Regions from separate parts of the Virgibacillus salidurans genome, predicted to be linked through region 4. Evidence: riboswitches for the same ligand, from Rfam matches in the RefSeq annotation. Region 4 holds a riboswitch; each other region holds the start of a gene.
The links. A riboswitch is a leader RNA that binds a small molecule or an ion and turns the genes downstream of it on or off. The one in region 4 is predicted to bind thiamine pyrophosphate.
Positions count from the first base shown of each region.

Region 1: it holds a riboswitch for thiamine pyrophosphate, as region 4 does, so the genes downstream of both, thiW (energy coupling factor transporter S component ThiW) here and KFZ58_RS16505 (ABC transporter substrate-binding protein) in region 4, are expected to answer to the same signal.
Region 2: it holds a riboswitch for thiamine pyrophosphate, as region 4 does, so the genes downstream of both, thiW (energy coupling factor transporter S component ThiW) here and KFZ58_RS16505 (ABC transporter substrate-binding protein) in region 4, are expected to answer to the same signal.
Region 3: it holds a riboswitch for thiamine pyrophosphate, as region 4 does, so the genes downstream of both, thiT (energy-coupled thiamine transporter ThiT) here and KFZ58_RS16505 (ABC transporter substrate-binding protein) in region 4, are expected to answer to the same signal.

Region 1 covers NZ_CP074373.1:239,139-244,596, reverse strand. Annotated here, with positions in the region: gene thiM (hydroxyethylthiazole kinase) at 1-612, opposite strand, end outside; gene thiW (energy coupling factor transporter S component ThiW) at 815-1,294, opposite strand; TPP riboswitch at 1,437-1,548, opposite strand; gene KFZ58_RS01355 (solute symporter family protein) at 1,661-3,205, opposite strand; gene KFZ58_RS01350 (DUF485 domain-containing protein) at 3,202-3,549, opposite strand; gene KFZ58_RS01345 (LytR/AlgR family response regulator transcription factor) at 3,749-4,507, opposite strand; gene KFZ58_RS01340 (LytS/YhcK type 5TM receptor domain-containing protein) at 4,607-5,458, opposite strand, start outside.
Region 2 covers NZ_CP074373.1:416,104-421,561, reverse strand. Annotated here, with positions in the region: gene KFZ58_RS02300 (aminoglycoside phosphotransferase family protein) at 1-320, opposite strand, end outside; gene KFZ58_RS02295 (alcohol dehydrogenase catalytic domain-containing protein) at 538-1,671, shown strand; TPP riboswitch at 1,734-1,851, shown strand; gene thiW (energy coupling factor transporter S component ThiW) at 1,932-2,417, shown strand; gene thiD (bifunctional hydroxymethylpyrimidine kinase/phosphomethylpyrimidine kinase) at 2,473-3,279, shown strand; gene thiM (hydroxyethylthiazole kinase) at 3,276-4,046, shown strand; gene thiE (thiamine phosphate synthase) at 4,050-4,673, shown strand; gene KFZ58_RS02270 (MerR family transcriptional regulator) at 4,780-5,458, opposite strand, start outside.
Region 3 covers NZ_CP074373.1:1,530,210-1,535,667, forward strand. Annotated here, with positions in the region: partial or broken gene KFZ58_RS07895 (M3 family oligoendopeptidase) at 1-1,540, shown strand, start outside; TPP riboswitch at 1,613-1,714, shown strand; partial or broken gene thiT (energy-coupled thiamine transporter ThiT) at 1,819-2,390, shown strand; gene KFZ58_RS19165 (hypothetical protein) at 2,465-2,596, shown strand; gene KFZ58_RS07905 (YflT domain-containing protein) at 2,631-2,981, opposite strand; partial or broken gene KFZ58_RS07910 (hypothetical protein) at 3,122-4,542, shown strand; gene KFZ58_RS07915 (Glu/Leu/Phe/Val family dehydrogenase) at 4,659-5,458, shown strand, end outside.
Region 4 covers NZ_CP074373.1:3,307,926-3,313,383, forward strand. Annotated here, with positions in the region: gene KFZ58_RS16495 (dipeptidase) at 1-974, shown strand, start outside; gene KFZ58_RS16500 (glycosyltransferase family 4 protein) at 1,183-2,259, opposite strand; TPP riboswitch at 2,458-2,568, shown strand; gene KFZ58_RS16505 (ABC transporter substrate-binding protein) at 2,643-3,644, shown strand; gene KFZ58_RS16510 (thiamine-binding protein) at 3,652-3,942, shown strand; gene KFZ58_RS16515 (ABC transporter permease) at 3,939-4,682, shown strand; gene KFZ58_RS16520 (ABC transporter ATP-binding protein) at 4,697-5,428, shown strand.

The DNA.
Region 1 (5,458 bases), 760 kb from region 4:
TCCAGCTACACCGGCAAATGCACCGATAACAGAGGTGAGCAAGCAGCCACTGGTCGTGATGTTTTGTAGCATGACGTGTCCATTTTTACAAAGGGAAGTTCTTTTTCCATCTGTGACGATATCCGTTTGGCCGGTCGCAATAACGACCGTTTCATACTTTCGCGCCACTTTTTCAGCAATGGAAGGATCATTTTCTTCAAGAGAACTATCCGGACTCGTTGTCTTTTCCAATGATTCGCCTAAAACCGCAATTTCACCGGCATTGGCACAAATAGCAGCTATTTTAATCTCGGACAGAATTTCATGAATCACAGTTGTACGAAAATCAGTCGCACCAATTGCTATGGGGTCTAAAAAAACCGGTACTCCCGCTTCATTTGCAGCTCTTCCTGCTACCATCATTGCTTCTGCCCGGGCTTTGCTTAAAGTTCCTAAATTTAATATAACAGCATCCGCCTTCCTTGCCATTTCGTCTGCTTCTTCTGGCATGTTGGAAATCGAAGGAGAGGTGCCCACAGCTATCAATCCATTTGCTATAAAATTGGAACCTACTTCGCTCATAATATTATAGATCAGCGGTGATTTTTTTCTTGTTTTCATCAGGTATTGCATGATAAGACCCCTTTCTTTTAAAATTGAATAAGAAAACTTAATTATGGGAAGAATTGCTCCTACTGACCACTCGTTAAACCAAAATTGAGAATTCCTGCTCCTCCTGTTAGATACGTTCCGGTAATCGTTAATGCATCGTATTTTTGTCATTTTATCAATCCTTTTCCATGACATGCGAGGGAAGCGATTAAAATAATGTTTCTTAAATGTGATGTTTGCTTATTTTTTTAACTCTTGCAACAATCATCCACCCTATTAATGAACCTGTTATACTACTAACCAAAAATGACGGCATGAAAAAAAGGGCTCCAACTGAACTTCCCATTAGCAGCTTAGCAAAAGGAACGGAAAATAATGAGGAAATGACCCCGGTCCCAATGATTTCTCCAATAACTGCCCACCTGTATTTGCGAAATTTGTTATAAAGATACCCTGAAAGGAAGGCACCGATCATTCCCCCAGGAAAAGCCAATACCGAACTAGTGCCAGTCAAAACACGGAGCAGCCCAATCATAAATGCAACACTTACAGCTGGCTTTGTTCCAAGTATAACAGCTGCCATAACATTGACGGTATGTTGAACTGGATACGCCATCAGTAGACGTGCTGGAAACCAAATAGAGCCAATTGTTCCAATAGCCACAAAAATGGCCATCATGGTCAACATTCGTGTTCGATTCATATATCGTGTTTCCCCTTTTCAAGAAAATGATTAGCTCTTCATATTAATTGTTCTTATTTGTCTCGCAGACCCAATCATTTAGGAAACAGCTAAAAAATAAAGAGCCAAGTCTATAAATAAGACCTGGCTCGAATAATCGATTTTATTTCTTCGACTACTTCCCTCCGCTGGTATTAACCAGATCAGGTCTGTAAGAGTCGGAAAGCTCCACGCTTTCCTCTCAGCCCGCATTTTGGGCACCTCTAGTAGTTACTTTTTATTAACTTATTATTCTCATCCTAACACAAGAAAGGGGTCTGTCAAGTATTTACGGGAACCATTGTTGTTGGAGAACCTCGAGTCTCCTCGGAACAGAGCACCTCCTCCTTAATGACTTGATCCACTGGCTTTATAACCCGTATTCGCCTTCACCTTCACCTCCGCATAGCGTCTCAGATCTTTTTCTTTAGAAAGAATCGTCCCAAGATAACCGCCCAAGAAGCCTATTGGAACGGAAACGAGTGCAGGATTATCCAGCGGGAAGATAGGCTCCCCGGTAAATAATGCCGCTCCCTCGACTGGTGAAAACACACTCGGACTGATAGACACCAGTACCAACGCTGAAATCAATCCGCTTAGCATCGCGGTAACGGCACCTGACGTGTTGAACCGTTTCCAGTAAACCGTGTACAGGATTACCGGCAAATTGGCACTTGCCGCAATACAGAAGGCAAGTGAAACAAGGAACGCCACATTAAGATATTGGGCAAACAGCGCGAGAACAATGGCCAGCACCGATACGATCAGGGAAGCCGTACGAGCTGCAACTACCTGCTCTTTTTCCGACGCTTTTCCTTTTTTGATTATTTGCCCATAAAAGTCATGGGCCAATGCCGAGGCTCCTGAGAGCACAAGGCCCGCGACCACAGCCAGAATCGTGGCAAATGCGACCGCTGATATGAAAGCAAACAGGAGATCTCCGCCAATTGCTTGTGCCAGTAACGGTGCTGCCATATTTCCTGCCGGGTTGGCCTGAAGAATCGCACTTTCCCCGACAAACGCCGCTGCACCAAACCCTAAAAATAAGGTCAATATATAAAAGGCTCCGATCACCCATGTTGCCGTAATGACCGAGCTTCTTGCTGTTTTAGCATCCCTTACCGTGAAAAAGCGCATGAGAATATGCGGTAATCCAGCAGTACCAAGCACAAGTGCCAGCATCAGGGAGATCGTCCCCAGCGAGTCGGTATACTGCAGCCCCGGCTCCAAATAAGCCGCACCATGACTGGTGGCCGTTTTCATATCAGTAAACATTTGTCCAATATTAAAGTTGAACCTGAGCAGAACGAGAAACGACATGATAACCATACCAGCCATTAGAAGCACAGCTTTCACAATCTGCACCCAGCTTGTCGCTGTCATCCCACCAAACAGTACATAAACTGTCATCATGACACCAACAATCAGAACGGCCAGCCAATAATCAATCCCGAATAAAAGCTGAATCAAGGCACCTGCGCCAACGAGCTGGGCGATCATGTAAAACGTGCTGATCGTCACCGTGCTAAATGCAGCTGCTCCCCTCACCTTTCTCGCATCAAAGCGAGAATTGATCATATCTGCAAGCGTGTATTTACCCAGATTCCTTAACGGCTCGGCAACCAGAAACATGACGACCAGGTAGGCAATCAGGAATCCGATCGAGTAAAAGAAGCCGTCAAAACCATAAAGCGCAATTGCCCCGGCAATCCCCAAAAAGGAAGCAGCCGATAAGTAATCTCCCGCAATGGCTAGCCCGTTTTGCATCCCGGTCAGACCGCCGCCTGCGGTATAGAAATCACCGGCTGTCTGGGTCTGTTTCGCAGCAAAATAGGTAATCACTAGCGTCAGAAGGACAATAGCAAGAAAGAGAATAATAACTGTCGGGCTCATTTATCATTACCTCCTTTCTGTATTTTTTCGATGATTTTATCCGCCTGTTTGTCAAACGTATTCGCCTTCTTCACATAAACCATACACAACACCCATGTCATCACAAACTGGGCAAAGGCAAACAGCCACACCCAGGAAATATCTCCGATCGCCGGTGTGTTCAGAAAGGTCGTATACGTTGTCAAAATCGGCAGCAAGAAGTAAAAGATCAGGAAAAAAATCGTCCATGGAACAATAAATTTTTTCTTGTCTTTCATAAATTTTTTAAACGATGGGCTATTAGCAACCTTTACGTAATCAACTTCTTTCTCTTTCTGCTGCTGATATTCTTTTTCTAAAGCCATGTGTATCCTCCTTGTTTTGTCATTGAATATATGCCGAAGCTGAATATTCACATTATTGTCAGCCTGTAATTGAATTTTGCTGCATATACCCTCCTTCAATTTGAAAGCGCTTGCTAAAAGTATAAAGAAGAAGAAAAACGCTGTGGGAAAATCCGTTTCAATGGTAGAAATCCTTGCACGAATGGTCGCCATACCGTTATCAATTGCCGAAAATATTAAATAATTGCTTTCTCGCTGCGCGGCTTACTGGTATCGTAGTCTGGTTTTTGTCCTTCAAAGTCACATTGCTTGTGCCATTAAACCATGGAGTAATTTCCTGCACATGATCCAAATTCACCAGATAGCTCCGGTGTGTCCGGAAAAAGGAGTGCCCTTTTAGTTTGTGTTCCAACTCCTGCAGGGTCATTTTACTTGTAATCACCTGATTCTCTGTATGTATTTCCAGCATTCGTTTAAAAGGGGCAGCATAATAAATCGATTCCGGTGCCACCACCATCATCCGCTCGTCATCATCAATCAGCAGTTTTCCCGGTGTCGGTGTCGTCTGTTGCTGGTAAGCAGCTACTTCTTTTTTGGATCTCAATTGCTCAAGTTTATTGCGTGCCCGCTGCATTGCTGTTTGAAAGCGCTCCGCATCATACGGCTTCAATATATAGTCGACCGCTTCGATTTCAAAGGCTGTCACCGCATATTCCTCGTAAGCGGTGGTGAATATAAACAGCGGTGGGGCCAGGTAAGCAAGCTCGGTAATCTTTTTCGCTGCCTCCACCCCATGCATCCCCGGCATATGAACATCTAAAAATACCACCTCCGGTTCATGCTCCACGTATAATTCGATTAACTGCTCTCCTGTCACTGCACTTGGACAGGCAATCACATCCGGTTCGTCTTTCAGTAAATACGTCAGTTCCTCCCTTGCCAGCTCCTCATCCTCACAGACCATGACATGAATACTCATTGCAATACCTTCTCCCTTTTTTCTGCTTTGTAGAAAAAATAAAAAACTAAATTGTAACTTCTTGTCAGCAGAGGACTCGATCAACTCCAGCACCAACGGCTAGTATGCTTCCGTTTTTGTTTCAATCTGAAAACTCACTTCACTACCACCCTCCGGCAGATTTCTTGCCACGAGACGCGCATCTTCCCCAAGCAGGCTGATCAGACGCTGGTTAACATTGTATAAACCTGTTCCACTGTTTTTCTTTTCCATCCGTACTACCTGGCCGGCCTCTCTAACAATATCCTCCGGAAAACCAATACCATTATCGCGAACGCTGACATGGACATGACCGGCAACTTTCACGATGCGGACCTCAATTTCCCCGCCTTCCGTAACCGTAGCCAATCCGTGCTGCACACTGTTTTCAACGAGCGGCTGAATGGTCGATGGCGGAATGGAAAGCTCCGCCAACTCCTCTGGCTGCACAAATTGAATATCCAGCCGGCTGGAAAAACGCCGCTGAACAATATCGATATACGCCTGCACGTGCTGGCATTCCTTATCCATGGAAATCAGCTGTTCAGAGACCAATTTAATATTAAATCGCATAAAATGAGCCAGTTTCACCGTAATATGGCGCGCTTCCGCAGGATCTTTGCGGACAAGTGCCGCAATCATGTGAAGCGTATTAAACAGAAAATGCGGATTGATTTGCGCCTGCAGATTACGAAGCTCAGCATCACGGCTGTACAGCTCTAGCCGCTCTCCTTTTATCGTTTGAAGCTGATTGGAAATAAGTTGACCCAACCCTCTTGCCAGCATCAATTCCACCGGACGAATATGCTGGGATTTCTTAAAATATAGCTTAATCAGTCCTGTCGCTTCATTTCCTTCCATAATCGGGATAATGATCGCCGCCTCTAATGGACATTTTTCCTGTTCGCACTCTATATCCTCTCGGGAATGGGC
Region 2 (5,458 bases), 940 kb from region 4:
ATCGCCAGGTTTACTCTGCAATGTCCAATATCAATCCCTGATGGCCCTTGGCAGGCATTCACAAAGTCCACGACACCACTGACTGCGCCATCACGCCACATCACATTTGCAGGATAATAATCTCGATGGATGAAGTTATTTTTAGCATTAGGGCGCGGTCCTTTTGCAATAGCTATTGCCTTTTCCCATACATCTGGAACACTAGACCATTCCGGGATCTCAACCTTTGAAATGTCATTATAGGAAAAATAAATCCATGGAAAATCACTGACTTCAACAGCATGAATTTTACAAGTACACCTGCAAGACCAGCTAACCATTCATGCATACCCCTTGGCTTTAATTCAACACTTCCCTCAAGCTTTGTCATTAAAACTACTGGAACACCACATATTTTTTATTTCTCCCCTTCATACTCTAATCTTTTTTGACTGATTATATAATACTTCTAAGTAAATCGCCAAAAACCCCTGCGTTTAAATTCACCCAATTAAGGAAATATGCTTTATAACCAACTATTTAAAGGATGGTGAAAATATGCAGGCAGTAACATTTCAAGGTAAAGAGGCAATGGAGACGAAAAGAGTCGACGATCCAACTATCCAAGAAAATGATGACATGATTGTCCGGATTACCGCTAGTGGAATTTGCGGATCAGATCTTCACCTATATAAGGGTGGGATCGTTCCGGCAAATGATTATGTTGTTGGGCATGAGCCAATGGGAATTGTTGAAGAAGTCGGTCCAAATGTAAAAAACTTGAAAAAGGGAGACCGAGTAGTCATCCCTTTTAACATTGGATGTGGAGATTGCTTCTTCTGTAATAACCAAATGGAAAGTCAATGTGATAACTCGAACCCTCACGGAGAACCTGGTGGTTTGTTTGGATTTGGCGAGGACTTTGGGAATCATCCCGGCGGTCAGGCAGAATATTTACGTGTGCCCTATGCAGACTTCTCATCTTTTAAAATACCAGAGTCAAGTGAACTGGAAGATGAGCAAGTATTATTGTTATCCGATGTCATTCCTACTTCCTATTGGAGTGTGGAGCATAGTGGAGTGAAAGAAAATGACACAGTAATAATCTTAGGTTGCGGACCAATTGGGTTGATGACACAGAAATTCGCATGGCTAAAAGGAGCAAAGAGAGTAATTGCTGTAGATCAGATAGAGCATCGATTAGAACATGCGAAGAAAACAAATAATGTGGAAACGTACAGTTTTAAAGAATATGAAAAAATCGGACAGCTTTTACATGAAGATACAAAAGGTGGGGCTGATGTTGTCATTGATTGTGTTGGAATGGACGGAACCGTACCGCCTAAAACAGAGTTCGGGTCTGAAATGGACAATCAATTTGGAACAATTAGCCCGATCATTACCGCTTCACAAGCTGTACGGAAATTCGGTACGGTTCAATTAACAGGAGTGTATGGAAGCGATGCAAATAATTTTCCACTCGCAGACTTCTTTACACGTAACGTATCTTTAAAGATGGGACAAGCACCGGTAATTAATATCATGCCAAAACTTTACGAAATGATTGAGAACAAACAATTCGACCCAACAGATATTATCACACATCGAGTAGGCTTAGACAAAGCATCGAAGGTTTATGATATTTTTGATAAGAAAGAAGATGGAAGTATTAAAGTTATATTTAAGCCATAACTATTCCATGACAAATGTAGATTTATTTGCTAAACTGAAAATGAATGAACAATCAAATAAATAGTAACTACTAGGGGTGCCCAAAAATACGTGGGCTGAGAGGAAAGCACGTGTGAGCTTTCTGACTCTTACGGACCTGATCTGGATCATACCAGCGGAGGGAAGTAGTCAGACGAAATGTCTAATCTATCTTCAAATTCGAAGCCAGGTCCCCCACGGGATCTGGCTTTTTTGGTCTCTCCCTTGAGAGGAGGTAATTAATGAATCGAACACGCTTACTGACAACGATGGCCGTTTTCGTAGCAATCGGAGTCATTACCGCACAATTATTATGGTTCCCCGCAGGTGTTGCAAGAGCATACCCTGTCCAGCATGCTATTAACGTCATGGCTGCCATCATACTTGGCCCGGGTCCGGCTGTGGCTATCGCCTTTATGATCAGCCTGCTCAGGAACATGCTGGGGCTCGGGACATTACTCGCATTCCCCGGCGGCATGGTTGGAGCCTTTTTAGCCGGTTATCTCTATCAAAAATTCGGTAAAAGAGCGTTGGCAACAGTTGGTGAGGCATTTGGCAGTGGGATCATTGGTGCACTATTTGCTGTACCTTTTGCTCAACTTCTCATAGGAAGTTCTGTCGGTGCATTATTCTTTGTTCCTTCATTTCTAGTGAGCAGTATTACTGGAGCAATGATTGGCTGGTTTATTGTTTCAAAGATAAACTATGAAAAATTAGTGCGTATATAGTCTAGGAAACTACTATGCTTTAAGACTTTCAAACCTATTAGAGGAGGATTTATAAATGACACAAATTCCAACTGCATTTACGATTGCTGGCACAGATCCAAGTGGTGGGGCAGGTATTCAAGCAGACTTAAAAACATTTCAGGAATTAAAAAGCTATGGCATGTCTGTAATTACCTCTGTTGTTGCTCAAAACACAACCGGCGTCCAACGTGTTCACCATCTTCCCGTTGAAATGATCGAACAACAGCTGGATTCCGTGATTTCCGATATTCCGGTTCACGCATTTAAAACAGGAATGATTGCAAATAAGGACATGATGAAAGTGATCGCAAAACGTGTTTCAGACCTGGATGCATTCTATGTCATGGATCCGGTTATGGTTGCTACAAGTGGAGACTCCCTGATCGATCAGGATTCGCGTCATTTTTTACGTGAGAACCTCTTGCCATTAACAACGTTAGTTACACCAAATATTCCGGAAGCTGAATTTATTACCGGGGATAAAATTGAGACAACCGATGACATGAAGCAGGCTGCGGAAAAAATTGTTGAGGATTTCGGTGCTGATGCAGCTCTTGTTAAAGGTGGCCATATGTCTGGCAAAGCTGTGGATTTTTTATATGACGGCATGACGATAAGCACCTTTACGGCTGATCGAATTGATACAAAAAATACACATGGAACAGGGTGCAGCTATTCCGCTGCCATTACAGCCTATTTAAGTCAAGGTATACCACTGCAGAAAGCTGTTCAAAAAGCAAAACATTTTGTAACAGCTGCAATTAAGCATTCCTTTGAACTTGGTTCCGGAAGCGGTCCTACCAATCATTGGGCAACAAGAGAGGAGGCGGTGAAACAATGAATCCAAACATTATTCAAGAGGTACGGGAAAATAGTCCATTGATTCATCATCTGACAAATCAGGTTGTCATGAATTTTACAGCGAACGGTCTATTATCCTTTGGTGGAGCACCAGTTATGGCAAAAGCAGAAGAAGAAGCTGCTGAAATGGCTTCTGCTGCCGACGGGGTTCTCCTTAATATTGGCACACTTACATCCGTTGAGCTTTCAGCAATGATTCTCGCTGGAAAAGCTGCAAGCGAAAAAGGTATTCCAGTAGTACTCGACCCGGTAGGAGTTGCAGCCACCTCTTTTCGCCAATCCGCCGTTAAGAGAATCCTAGAAGAAGTAAAGCCAACCGTAATCAAAGGAAACGCAGGTGAAATGGCCCAACTTGTACAAATCCCCTGGGAAACAAGAGGTGTTGAATCAGTTGGGGATGGAAATGCTGAAGAAATTGCTGTTAAGGTTGCAGAAGTCTATGAAACGGCAGCTGTCGTAACCGGAGAAACAGACATTATTTGTACTGGAAATGATGTTATCTCCAATGAAACTGGTGACCCACTTTTAGAAAAAATAACAGGCGCTGGTTGTTTATTGGGATCTATTTTAACAGCCTGTTTGACAACGGACGAACGGATCGAGGAACAGGTTTTAACGGCAGTCGATTTTTATGGGTTAGCAGCTGAATACGCCGCTTCACATGACGAAGTGAGAGGATCTGGAACCTTTTTGCCCCGCTTCATTGATGCACTTTCACTTGGGCCTGGAACGCTTGAAAGGAGATAACCAATGTCATTTATATTACAGCAAAGCTTACGTAAATATTTTATCATGGGTAGTCAAAATTGTGATTATGATCCTGCAGAAATACTGGAATCTGCTGCAAAAGCTGGAATAACGGCCTTTCAATTCCGTGAAAAGGGTGAAGGTTCATTGACTGGTATTGCAAAACTGGAATTAGGAAACCAATTGCGTGAAATTTGCCGGGAGCACCAGATTCCCTTCATCGTGAATGATGATGTTGAATTAGGTAAAACCTTAGATGCTGACGGGATTCATGTTGGCCAGAACGACCAATCGGTAAAAATGATCCGTGCGCTTTTCCCTGATAAAATCATCGGCCTTTCCGTATCAAATTCACATGAAGTTACCAGTAGCCCGATCTCTTTAGTCGATTACGTTGGTGCCGGTCCAGTTTTTACAACAAGCTCAAAGGCTGATGCAAAGAAAGCTGTTGGTCAGGAATGGATTACTGCATTACGCGAGCAATTCCCAAGCCTACCTATCGTAGGAATTGGTGGTATTACATTAAAGAATGCCGCTTCGGTTATCGAAGCCGGAGCAGATGGTGTTTCGGTTATTTCAGCAATTACAAAGGCTAAAAATATAAACGAAGTAGTTCAATCCCTATAGTTCTATCACAACTATAATCGAATCTATTATGTATAAAGGGGCAAAAATTTTTAAATTAGTTTTGCCCCCAAATCTTGATTTTCAACGATTGTAATTACAGAAGGAGTTATTTTTTATTCCGATCTGCATAAACAGCCATAGCATCACGCATAAACACTGCTAAACCATCGCCAAATTGGTCGATATTTTTAGTAAAACGTTCATCGTCAACATACATTTGACCGAGGCCTTTAAAAGCATCTAGCGAATAGTTACCTATTCTGTTTAAGAAGTCGTACCATGCTTTGATCTCCTCTTGAGCTACATCTGATTCAGGAGGCTCGTAGCGGATCTCTGCTAATTTTCGATAAATGGCATTAAACTCTGCTTCAAACGCATTTTTTTCGTCTTTGGACATATTAATTACTTTCGTATTGGATGCCTCAACGGCTTTGTCTCCCCAGCGTTCGCGTGCTTCCTGTTCATATGGGTTGTGACTGAAGTCAAATCCTTCAAATTTTTCTTTATCACTCATTTGTATTTCTCCTTTCGTATATCGGATTGTTTTATCAATTGTTTGAATCATATGATCCAGTCTGTTTCTTTTTTCAAGCAGCATTTTGCGATGAAGCTCAAGCGCCTCGTGCTGGTTAAATGATGGTCTATTGATAATTTGTTTGATTTTTTTCAAAGGGAAACCAAGTTCTCTAAAAAATAAGATCTGTTGCAATGTCTCGAGATCATCTTGTGAATATAGCCGGTACCCGGACTTCGTCGTATTTTCCGGGGTTAATAATCCAATCTCA
Region 3 (5,458 bases), 1.8 Mb from region 4:
TGCACAGGATGTGAAGGATGAAAAAGCAAATCTTTTAGAAGGACAGCGTAATGTTCTAAAGGCTGAAATGAGCGGGATCCGAACAAATTTTAATCAAAATTTAGCTGCAATTAATGATGGAACATGGGAAGAACTGCTGACCCAGCCGGAGCTAGTGGAACTTTCTTTTATATTAAATGAAAGTAGAGAACAAGCGAAAAAGCAATTATCTGTAAAAGAAGAAGTATTAATGAATGATTTGGCGGTTGACGGCTATCATGCGTGGAATCAGATGTATGGAACAATAGTCGGAAATATGAGTGTTGAGATTGAAGAGGATGGGGAGGTTAAATCTTATTCTGTCGGACAGGCTTCCAATAAATTAAGCAACCCGGCAAGATCTGTACGTAAACATGTATCCGAACAATTGGATAAAGCGTGGAGCAGTCAGGCTGATTTATTTGCCCAGACACTGAATCATTTGGCTGGGTTCCGTCTACAGAAATATAAACACCGTAACTGGGAAAGTGTGTTAAAAGAACCATTAGCCATTAACCGAATGAAGAAAGAAACTCTTGATACGATGTGGACTGCTATCACAAACAACAAAAGTCATTTTGTTGATTATCTAAAGAAGAAAGCGGAACTATTAGGATTAGAAAAATTAAGTATGTACGATGTTGGAGCACCTTTGACAGATTCAGTTAAACAATCGAGTTATACAGAAGGGGCAGAATTTATTATTGACCATTTTCGTGAATTCAGCCCGAAGATGGCCGATTTCGCACAAATGGCATTTGACAAACGGTGGATTGAAGCAGAAGACCGGCCAGGAAAGCGCCCGGGAGGATTTTGTACAAGTTTTCCGGACAGTGAACAAACACGGATTTTCATGACGTATTCCGGTACTCCGTCCAATATCGCGACTTTGGCCCATGAACTTGGACATGCGTATCATCAACATGTTATGAATGATGTTAATGGATTAAATCAAGGATATGCGATGAATGTTGCTGAAACTGCTTCAACATTTGCAGAAATGATTGTAGCTGATGCATCTGTTAAAAATGCAAAAAATAGTGACGAGAAAAAGGCGTTGTTGGAAGATAAAATTAAACGGAGTGTGGCATTTTTCATGAATATCCATGCACGGTTTATTTTCGAAAATCGCTATTATGAAGAACGTAAACAGGGGATGGTCTCTGTTAACCGATTAAATGAGTTAATGGTTGGGGCTCAGAAAGAAGCATACAATGATGCAGTTACAGACTATGATCCAAACTTTTGGGCTTCGAAATTACATTTCCATATTACAGGAGTACCGTTTTATAATTTCCCTTATACGTTTGGTTATTTATTCAGCCTTGGTATCTATGCGCATGCGAAGGAAAAAGGCGGCAGCTTTGAAGATGATTATATCGCATTATTGTGTGATACAGGCAGCATGAACGTGGAAGATTTGGCAGAAAAACATCTGAATGTAGATTTAACGAAACCGGATTTCTGGGAGAATGCTATTCAATTATGTATCAATGATGTAGAAGAATTTATGGAACTATAACTAAAAAGCTGAGTATCCATTGTCATAGTCTGATAGATAAGGTACAATGATGATAACAAAGAAAGTGAATGAAAAGCCTACAGGGGGAGCCATTTGGCTGAGAGTGAACGATTTTGTTCTTACCCTTCGAACCTGTTAGTTAGTACTAGCGTAGGGATGGTGGTTTTTTGATGGAATAAAAAGTAATGTGAGCAGATTCCTCCATCAGGAAGTCTTCCCCTTGGCATTGCTTTTTTTGTGTGATTTGAAATTGCTTTAAAAAGGGGAGGTAGTAACGTTTGAGTTCCAACAAGATATTATTTCTAATTGAGGTCGCGATTTTCACGTCACTCGCATTGCTTCTGGATATTATCCCGGGCCTATCCTTTAAAATATGGGCGATGGGTGGCTCCATTTCATTTGCGATGATACCAATTTTTATTGTCGCATTCCGCTGGGGACTAAAAGGAGGACTCGTGTCCGGGTTTTTATGGGGATCTTGCAGGTTGCTGTAGGTACAGCTTACATCCTGCACCCGCTGCAAGGGCTGATTGAATACGGGCTTGCCTTTACGGTCCTTGGCTTTGCAGGTGTTTTTGCCAGTCAAGTTCAGCAAGCGGTTAAAGATGGTAGAACAAAAGCTTATCTTTCTTATATCACGTTAGGCGTGCTCTTGGCATCAAGTCTACGTTTTATCGCACATTATTTTGCCGGTATTGTGTTCTTTGAGTCTGCGATTGAGGGGCAGCCTGTCTGGATCTATTCACTCGTTTACAATATATCCTACATGCTTCCTTCATTTATATTGTGTACCGCAATTGTGTTCTTTCTATTCCATAAGCAGCCAAAGACATTACTAAAGGCGGCATAAAAATATTGATTATTCGCTCGCGTTAAGGTAACCTCCAAGTTAGAGGTTACCTTTATATATAAAGGTGGAGATAAATGATGCATGAATTAATTGGTCCGTGCCAAACATGCGGGAAAAATGTATATTGTGAAGACGGATTTTTTGCTGGGGTACATGAAGATGGGCAACTTTTATGCGAAGACTGTGTTCCGCAAAATGAAAATTAAAAGGACAACCGCAAACTGGGTTGTCCTATCTATCTTAAAATAGGTAGCTACCTACATTCTCATTGTTGGTTACGATCAAGAAAATCTTGCCTTCGTCCATTTCTTCTTCATGGTTTTCTGCTTCTGCTTGGGTGAAGCCCATTTCTTCAAGTTTTGTTCTTAATTCATCGCCTTTACTGTTGAACATATTTCCAACTGCTTCCTTGAAGTCCATTTCGCTTAAACCAATTGTATTTGCATCAGCACCGCCTGCAACGCGATCTGTTCTATCATCATCATGTGATAGAATATAAACATCATCTTTATCTATGCCTTTATCTTTTAATATACTTACATCTGTTTTTAAGTGTTCATCATTGAAATATCCTTTAATGAATGGTTTCATATTTAACTCCTCCTTCGCTTTATATAATTAACATTCCCATCTATCATTTAACTAAAACATGTTAAGCTCCCTTTTGTTTGTCGCGCTTTTCTTCTTCCATGCATAGGCTATAGAACTATTCATCATGGGAGGAAGCGTATATGGAGCTGACTATTGCTCACTGGTTGTATGGTTTATTTACACTTGCGATTATAGGAACAATGATTTTTCGAAGAGGTGTTGTACTCCCTTCACTGTTAGGGACATTTGTAATTGCTTGGGTATACAAAGGAAGTATCATTGAAGGATTTACAGCCATTTTTAATGCGAATCTTGTAGCCGCTCAGGAGCTTTTCAGCATATTTTTAATCATTACTTTTATGTTGGCGCTTCTGCATTCCTTACGTGATCTTGGTGCAGACCGGAAAATGATTCAGCCCATCCAGAAGATGATGATTAATGGGCATGTTTCTTATTTTGTTCTTGTTGGCGTGACGTATGTTATTTCGCTTTTCTTCTGGCCGACACCCGCTGTTCCTTTAATTTGCGCTTTACTTGTTCCTGCTGCAGTAAGGGCAGGGTTGCCTGTAATGACAGCTGCAGTTGCGATTGCTATTTCCGGTCAGGGAATGGCTCTTTCCTCTGATTATATTGTGCAAGTAGCACCTAGTCTATCAGCTACTTCTGCTGGCATTGACACTGCTTTGGTTGCCGATAAAGCGTTAGTGCTATCTTTAATAGCTGGGGGACTGCGATCCTTTTGGCATATTTTCTCTATCGAAAATCAATCCGTTCCAAAGAGGATAAATTAAATGACATTGATCTTGAGAAATTACAGTCGACAACAGCATCAACAAATAAACCACAGTCCTTGCATTTAACGATGTGGAGTAAGTTATTTGCTGTTCTGGTCCCATTAGTTCTCGTGGGCGTTGTGGTTTACATGGTTTACGAAAAGCTTATATCCGGCAGAATGAGTGGACTTGAAGGTGGCGATGGAGCAGCTTTTATTGGTGGAGTTGCTGTAATTCTATTGTTATTATCCACTGTCGCTTTTGGACGTGAGCATGCATTGGATTATATCTCGAACCATATCACAGATGGATTTGTATTTGCTTTTAAAGCAATGGGTCCGGTTATTCCAATTGCAGGTTTTTTCTTCCTGGGAAGTGCGGATTTTTCCGGAAGTATTTTGGGCCTAGATGAAAATCCTCCGGCATTGCTGTTTGATCTTGTACAATCTACACAAGCATTTCTACCTGAAAGTGCCCTACTCGCTGCTTTTAGTGTATTGATCATTGGAATAATTACTGGTCTTGATGGCTCAGGATTCTCCGGATTGCCGCTCACCGGTGCCCTGGCTGCCTCACTCGAAACAAGTTCAATTGATGCTGCTACACTTGCAGCTATAGGGCAAATGGGATCGATATGGACTGGTGGAGGAACGCTTGTCGCATGGTCGTCACTCATTGCAATTGCCGGATTTTGCGGTGTTTCTGTGATGGCTCTTGTTCGTAAAAACTTTTTCCCGGTTATTCTCGGCTTATTCCTGTCAACAATTCTTGCTGTAATTATTTTTTAACGAACTACGCGCGCCTAAACCGCCTACATTGGTTTGGGCTTTTACTTTTGTTACAATTTGGTTAAAATGTACTACGTTGGAAATAATAAGAATTGACTTTACGAGGAGGACTTTACATGGCAGATATATCGGGGACAAAAACAATTGTCGAAGCGTCATTAAACGCATTATTGGATGATGAAACATTCCTACCGGATTTACATAGTGCAACAAGGGAAAAAGCTTTTAGTTCACTCGTTTCTATTTTGTCCACCCCAAATCATGTGCATAAATCTTTTTTGAGAGTGCCTTTGGAAAACGGAAAAGTTGTGCGAATTCCGGCTTTTCGGGTGCAGCATAATAATATTATGGGCCCGTATAAAGGTGGGATTCGTTTTCATGAAGCTATAAATGAAGATGAAGTAGTTGAATTATCATCGCTTATGACATTAAAAAGTGCTTTGCATGATATTCCTTTTGGTGGTGGGAAAGGCGGAGTTGTTATTAATCCCAGAGATTATGAAACGAAGGAACTTCATTTAATTAGTAAAAAGTATGTGCAATATTTCAGTGATATTCTTGGACCGGAAAAGGACATCCCTGCACCTGACGTTGGAACCAGCGCGCGTGAGATGGACTGGATGATGGGAGAATATAAGAGCATTCGCCCTGGCATGAAATACCGCAGTAGCTTTACAGGCAAGAGTGTTGTAAATGGGGGATCCTTAGGAAGAAGAGAAGCAACCGGAAAGGGCGTTTACTTTACGTTCCGTTATCTGATGCATGATTTTTTGAATGCGCAACATCAATGGTTAAAAGAGCGGGACAATATTTTTGTGAAAACGGCACTGGATCATGAAGGGAGATCTTTAACGCTAGCCATTCAAGGATTCGGTAATGTGGGTTCCGTTGTAGCACTGGAGGCTTATAAATCACC
Region 4 (5,458 bases):
TTACGATTGATGCGCATTTTGACCTTCTTTTTGATGTGGCGGCACAGCGTGAATTAGGGCGGAAGCGGGTGATTGAGTCAGATCATCTCCCCTTTTTCCATAAAGGGGGCTGGAATATTATTGTGTCTTCCATTTACCTAGGTGATGGTGATTTGCCGGAAATGGCGCTTCGTAAGGCATTGAACCAAGTAAGCTGTCTGTATACGGAGATCGAGGAGTCTCCGGATAAGATAATGCTTTGCAAAAACATCCAGGATATCATGCAGGCGAAAGACAGCGGAAAAGTGGGGATTATGCTCTCCTTTGAAGGCGTTGAACCCCTGGGGACAGATATAACACTTTTACGTGTGTTTTATGAACTTGGAGTCCGGATGATCGGGCTTACATGGAGCAGAAGAAATGCTGCCGGTGATGGATGTGCATTTGACTTCGCTGAGCACCAAATGACTGGCGGTTTGTCCGATTTTGGACTTGCTGTGATTGAGGAAGCAGAAAAATTAGGCATGATAATGGATGTCACACACATTAATGATCAGGGATTTTCAGATATTATCAGGGATTCACATCAACCAGTAATCGCTTCTCATTCTAATACGCGGGTGATCGCCAACACGCCAAGGAACTTAACAGATGAACAGCTACGAGAAATTGCGACCTCAGGCGGGGTTGCCGGAATTAATGCAGTTAGCAAAATTGCATCCAAGCCACCCAAAGATGCCACGATCGAAACTTTGGTGGATCATATCGAACATATGGTTTCTATTGTTGGCATCGATCATATTGGGATTGGCCTGGATTTATGTGACATGCTAAATAAATATGTAAAAAATCGCACCGCATTTGATGTTGTCCGCAATCACGGAGCGCTTGAGGATTTAACAGAGTCACTGCTGGAGCGCGGTTTTGAAAAGGATGATATTTTGAAAATTTATGGTGAGAATATGCTGCGGGTTTATCGGGAGGTACTCTCGTAAGTTAGTTTAATCGGGCGGGAGCGGGGACCCGCCCTTTTTCTGCCATATGAATGGCTATGGAGGGTACTTTCACAAAGAATGCTTATAAGAGACAACATAGAAAGAGAATTTAGCATCACGTGAAAACTTCAGTTTAGCATAACCTAAACTCATAACAATATTCCCATCCCAAACCAAAAAAAGGATCCCCTACCTAAGCAGAGAATCCTCATCTATTCCTCTCCATTTTTCTAAGTAATCTTCTTAGCCTGTCCACAACAGGTCGCCTTCCTCCCATGACGACTCCTGACAATTCTGCAAAAATATGTAGGAGCGCGAGTACAAAAAACGTGACAATAAATGCCGTTGAGATGGATGCAAAAGAAAACAGGATGGCCAGTGCACCGAATAAGGCACTGAACGCGTACATAATCATGACTGTTTTCCGGTGACTGTATCCTCCGGCAATCAGCTGATAATGGAGATGCTTGTTATCCGGCATCATGATGTTTTCCTTATTGTAGGCTCTTCGGACAATGGCTAACAATGTATCAAATATCGGCACCGCTAACACCACAACAGGGATGATGAAACCGAATAACGCGATATTTTTAAACAACCCGAGCATGGAAACTACTGCGATCATGTAGCCGAGAAAATTGGAACCTGTATCACCCATATATATTTTTGCAGGATAAAAATTGTGATACAGAAATCCGAGATTGGCACCGATCAATACAATACATAAATATGCGACGATGATTTGCACGTCAATTAGTGCCATGATGAATATACTTGTCAGGGCAATTGTCGCCACCCCTGTAGCAAGGCCATCCAGCCCATCGATTAGATTGATCGCGTTGGTGATGCCAACAACCCAGAGCACTGTGATAAACACACTGAAAAAGCCAAGATCTACCATGCCGATGATTGGCAGGGTTACGCGTTCAATGATAAGTCCCGACGAAATAAGAAATGACGCTGCAATAAGTTGTCCCGTAAGCTTGATAACAGGTCTGATGCTGAAGCGGTCATCGAGTGCACCAGTTAGGACGATGACAATCGCTCCAAGTAAAATTTCCGGCAGGTGCTCGTGAGTCGGCTGCAGGTAAAGCGCACCAAAAAAAGCACCAATAAAGATGGCTATTCCACCAAGTCTCGGTGTTATTTGCGTATGTATTTTCCTTCTATTTGGCAGATCAACCGTCCCTATCTTAATCGCCAATTTTTTCACGGGATAGGTTACTAAAAAAGTCGCAACAAGTGCAATCATAAATGCGATAAATAAATCGACATAATTATACATAGGAATCTCCTAAAATTCATGATTTCTATTCATCTGAGGTAGCGTATCGTCTGCCTTTGATTATATCGAATACATTACTACATATGCAAACGTAACATGATTCGACAAATTTCGGGGCGTGCCTGTCACTGTTCGGGCTTTACATCTTGGGTTATTCTGTGGCATACTGTTTTTGTATTCGATTCCTGAAAATTTTATATTTTAATGTGGGGGGGCTGGTTTAAGCTGGCTGAGATTGTATCCGTATGATACTGACCCTTGGAACCTGATCTGGTTGGTACCAGCGGAGGGAACATAGTCATATTTTAAAACATGATGAATGTTTATCCTATGCGCTAAAGGGCTAACCTTTAGCGCATTTTTTATTTTAAAGGAGGAGAAAAATGAGTAGAACATACTTTTTGTTATTTTTATCTATCGTTCTATTTTTTACAGTAGGGTGTGGGCAGGATGAAGCAGCTACAGAAGGGGGTGAAAATGACCTAACACCGGTTTCCTTTGTCCTGGACTGGACGCCGAATACAAATCATACCGGAATATATGTCGCAAAGGAAAATGGTTATTTTGAAGAGGAAGGGCTTGATGTCGAAATTATGTTACCAGGGGAAGCTGGCGCAAATCAATTACTCGCTTCAGGACAGGCAGATTTTGGTGTTAGTTATCAGGAAGGACTAACGCAGGCTCGCGTGGAGGGGCTTCCGCTCGTTTCGATTGCAGCGGTCCTGCAGCATAATACGGCTGGCTATGCGTCACCTGTAGACAAAAACATTACAGAACCAACGGATTTTGAAGGAAAAATATATGGTGGAACCGGCAGCACGCTGGAACAAGCTATGATGCAAACCATCATGGAAGAAAATAATGCGAATATTGATGAGGTCGAATTCCTGCCTATTGGTGACGCCGACTTTTTCACAGCGGTTGAGCGTGATGTCGACTTCTCGCTTGTTTATTACGGCTGGACAGGTGTTGAAGCCGAATTAAGAGACGAACCATTAAATATGGTATATCTTACTGATTTTTCCGAGGAGCTCGATTACTATACGCCGATTCTAGCAACAAGTGAAGAAATGATTGAAACCGATTCAGAAACAGTTGAAGCATTTGTACATGCAGCAGCAAAAGGCTATGAATTTGCAATCGAAAACCCGGAAGACGCCGCTTCTATTTTAATAGATAGTGAGCAGGAGCTGGATCCGGATTTGGTGAGGGCAAGTCAGGAGTGGATATCACCAAGATACCAGGATGATGCAAAGCGTTGGGGTATTCAAGAACATGAAAGATGGGAGAGTTTTACTAATTGGATGTTCGAAAATGGAATAATTGAGAACGAACTTGAGGTGGACCAAGCATTTACAAATGAATTTTTACCAAGTGAGGAGTGATTTTCAGGTGGCGAATTCAATCATAAGTATTCAAATTATCCCGAAAGTAGAGGCGGGTGAAAACGCCTATTCTTATGTAGACGCGGCAATTGCTGTGATCGATGATGCAAATGTAACGTATCACGTTCATCCGCTTGAAACAACGATGGAAGGTGAACTATCCGAATTGCTGCAAGTGATTAAGAAAATGAATGACAAAATGATTGCAATGGGGGCGGGCAATGTCATCTCACAGGTGAAGATACTCCATCAGCCGGCAGGGATTGCTATGGATGCGTTAACGGAGAAATACCAATGAAAAAATTATTGCAGATAGGATGGCGGCCGGTTGCTGCCATCTTTATCCTGATTGGTTTATGGCAGCTGGCAACACAGGTTTTTTCGATTGAAACATGGTTACTCCCTGCCCCAACAGATATTGTTCGTGAAGGGATAGATGTGTTTCCTGGCTTCCTGACACATCTTCTGGCAACAACACAGTTATCCATTACAGGATTTATCATCGGGACGTCGGTCGGCTTGTTGAGTGCCACGCTCTTGCATCTGTCGCCACGCATGCGGGAGACATTTTATCCGTTTTTAATTCTCTCGCAAAACCTGCCCGTTATTGTACTTGCACCATTGCTTGTCATTTGGTTTGGATTTGGTTCCTTGCCAAAATTGATTGTCATTACAATCGGATGTTTTTTCCCGATTGCAGTATCTGCCTTAGGTGGATTTCAGCAAACCAACCGGGAGTTGACCTACTACATGAAAATGATGGGTGCCAGCAAATTACAATTGTTTTGGAAACTGGAGTTGCCTCATGCGTTGCCTGCGATTTTTTCCGGTTTGAAAATAGCGGGAACTTACAGCGTGATGGCTGCAGTTATCGCTGAATGGCTGGGAGCTCAAGAAGGAATTGGTGTGTTTATGACACTCGCTTCTTCATCTTATCAGACACCACGTGTATTCGTTGCAATTATTGTTGTTATGCTGCTTAGCCTAACAGTTATTGGTCTGATTACCTTGCTGGAGCGAAGATTGATACGGTGGTAAAAGAAAGGAGAACAATGATGAAGCTCGCATTACGGAATATCAGCAAATCCTTTGGAGATAAACAAATACTGGATAGCATTTCATTCGATGTTCAAGATGGTGAATTCGTCTCATTGATTGGGCCTTCCGGGAGTGGCAAAAGTACATTATTCAACTTAATTGGTGGGTTATTTGCACCTGACAGTGGTGAAATATTTATGAATGAAAAAGAGATTACAAGGAGGAGCGGCCATATTGGCTATATGCCACAGCAAGCCTCCCTCTTCCCATGGCGCTCGGTCATGCAAAACGTATTGCTTGGCCAGGAGCTGCAGGGCATAAAAGAAAAAGACCGCGCAATGAAGATGCTAGAAAAAGCAGGACTTGGCGACGTTGCTCTTGCCTACCCACACGAACTATCCGGTGGCATGAAGCAGCGCGTCGCCTTTATTCGGGCTCTCTTAAGTCCACAATCTTTCATGTGCTTGGATGAGCCTTTCTCTGCGCTGGACGAGTTTACACGTCTGGATATGCAAAAATGGCTGCTCTATATTTGGGAGGAAGACCAGCAATCTGTTCTATTTGTGACACATAACATTGAAGAAGCATTGTTTTTGTCAGATAAAATCATTATCCTTTCTACTAATCCGGCGCATGTAAAAAAAGAGATCATCATCCCCTTTTCCAGACCGAGAAATGAAGACATTTTACTCACCTCCGAATTTCTAGAATGGAAAAAATACGTAATGGAGACAGTACAAGCTTGATGACATGATTCGACAAAATCCGGGGCGTGC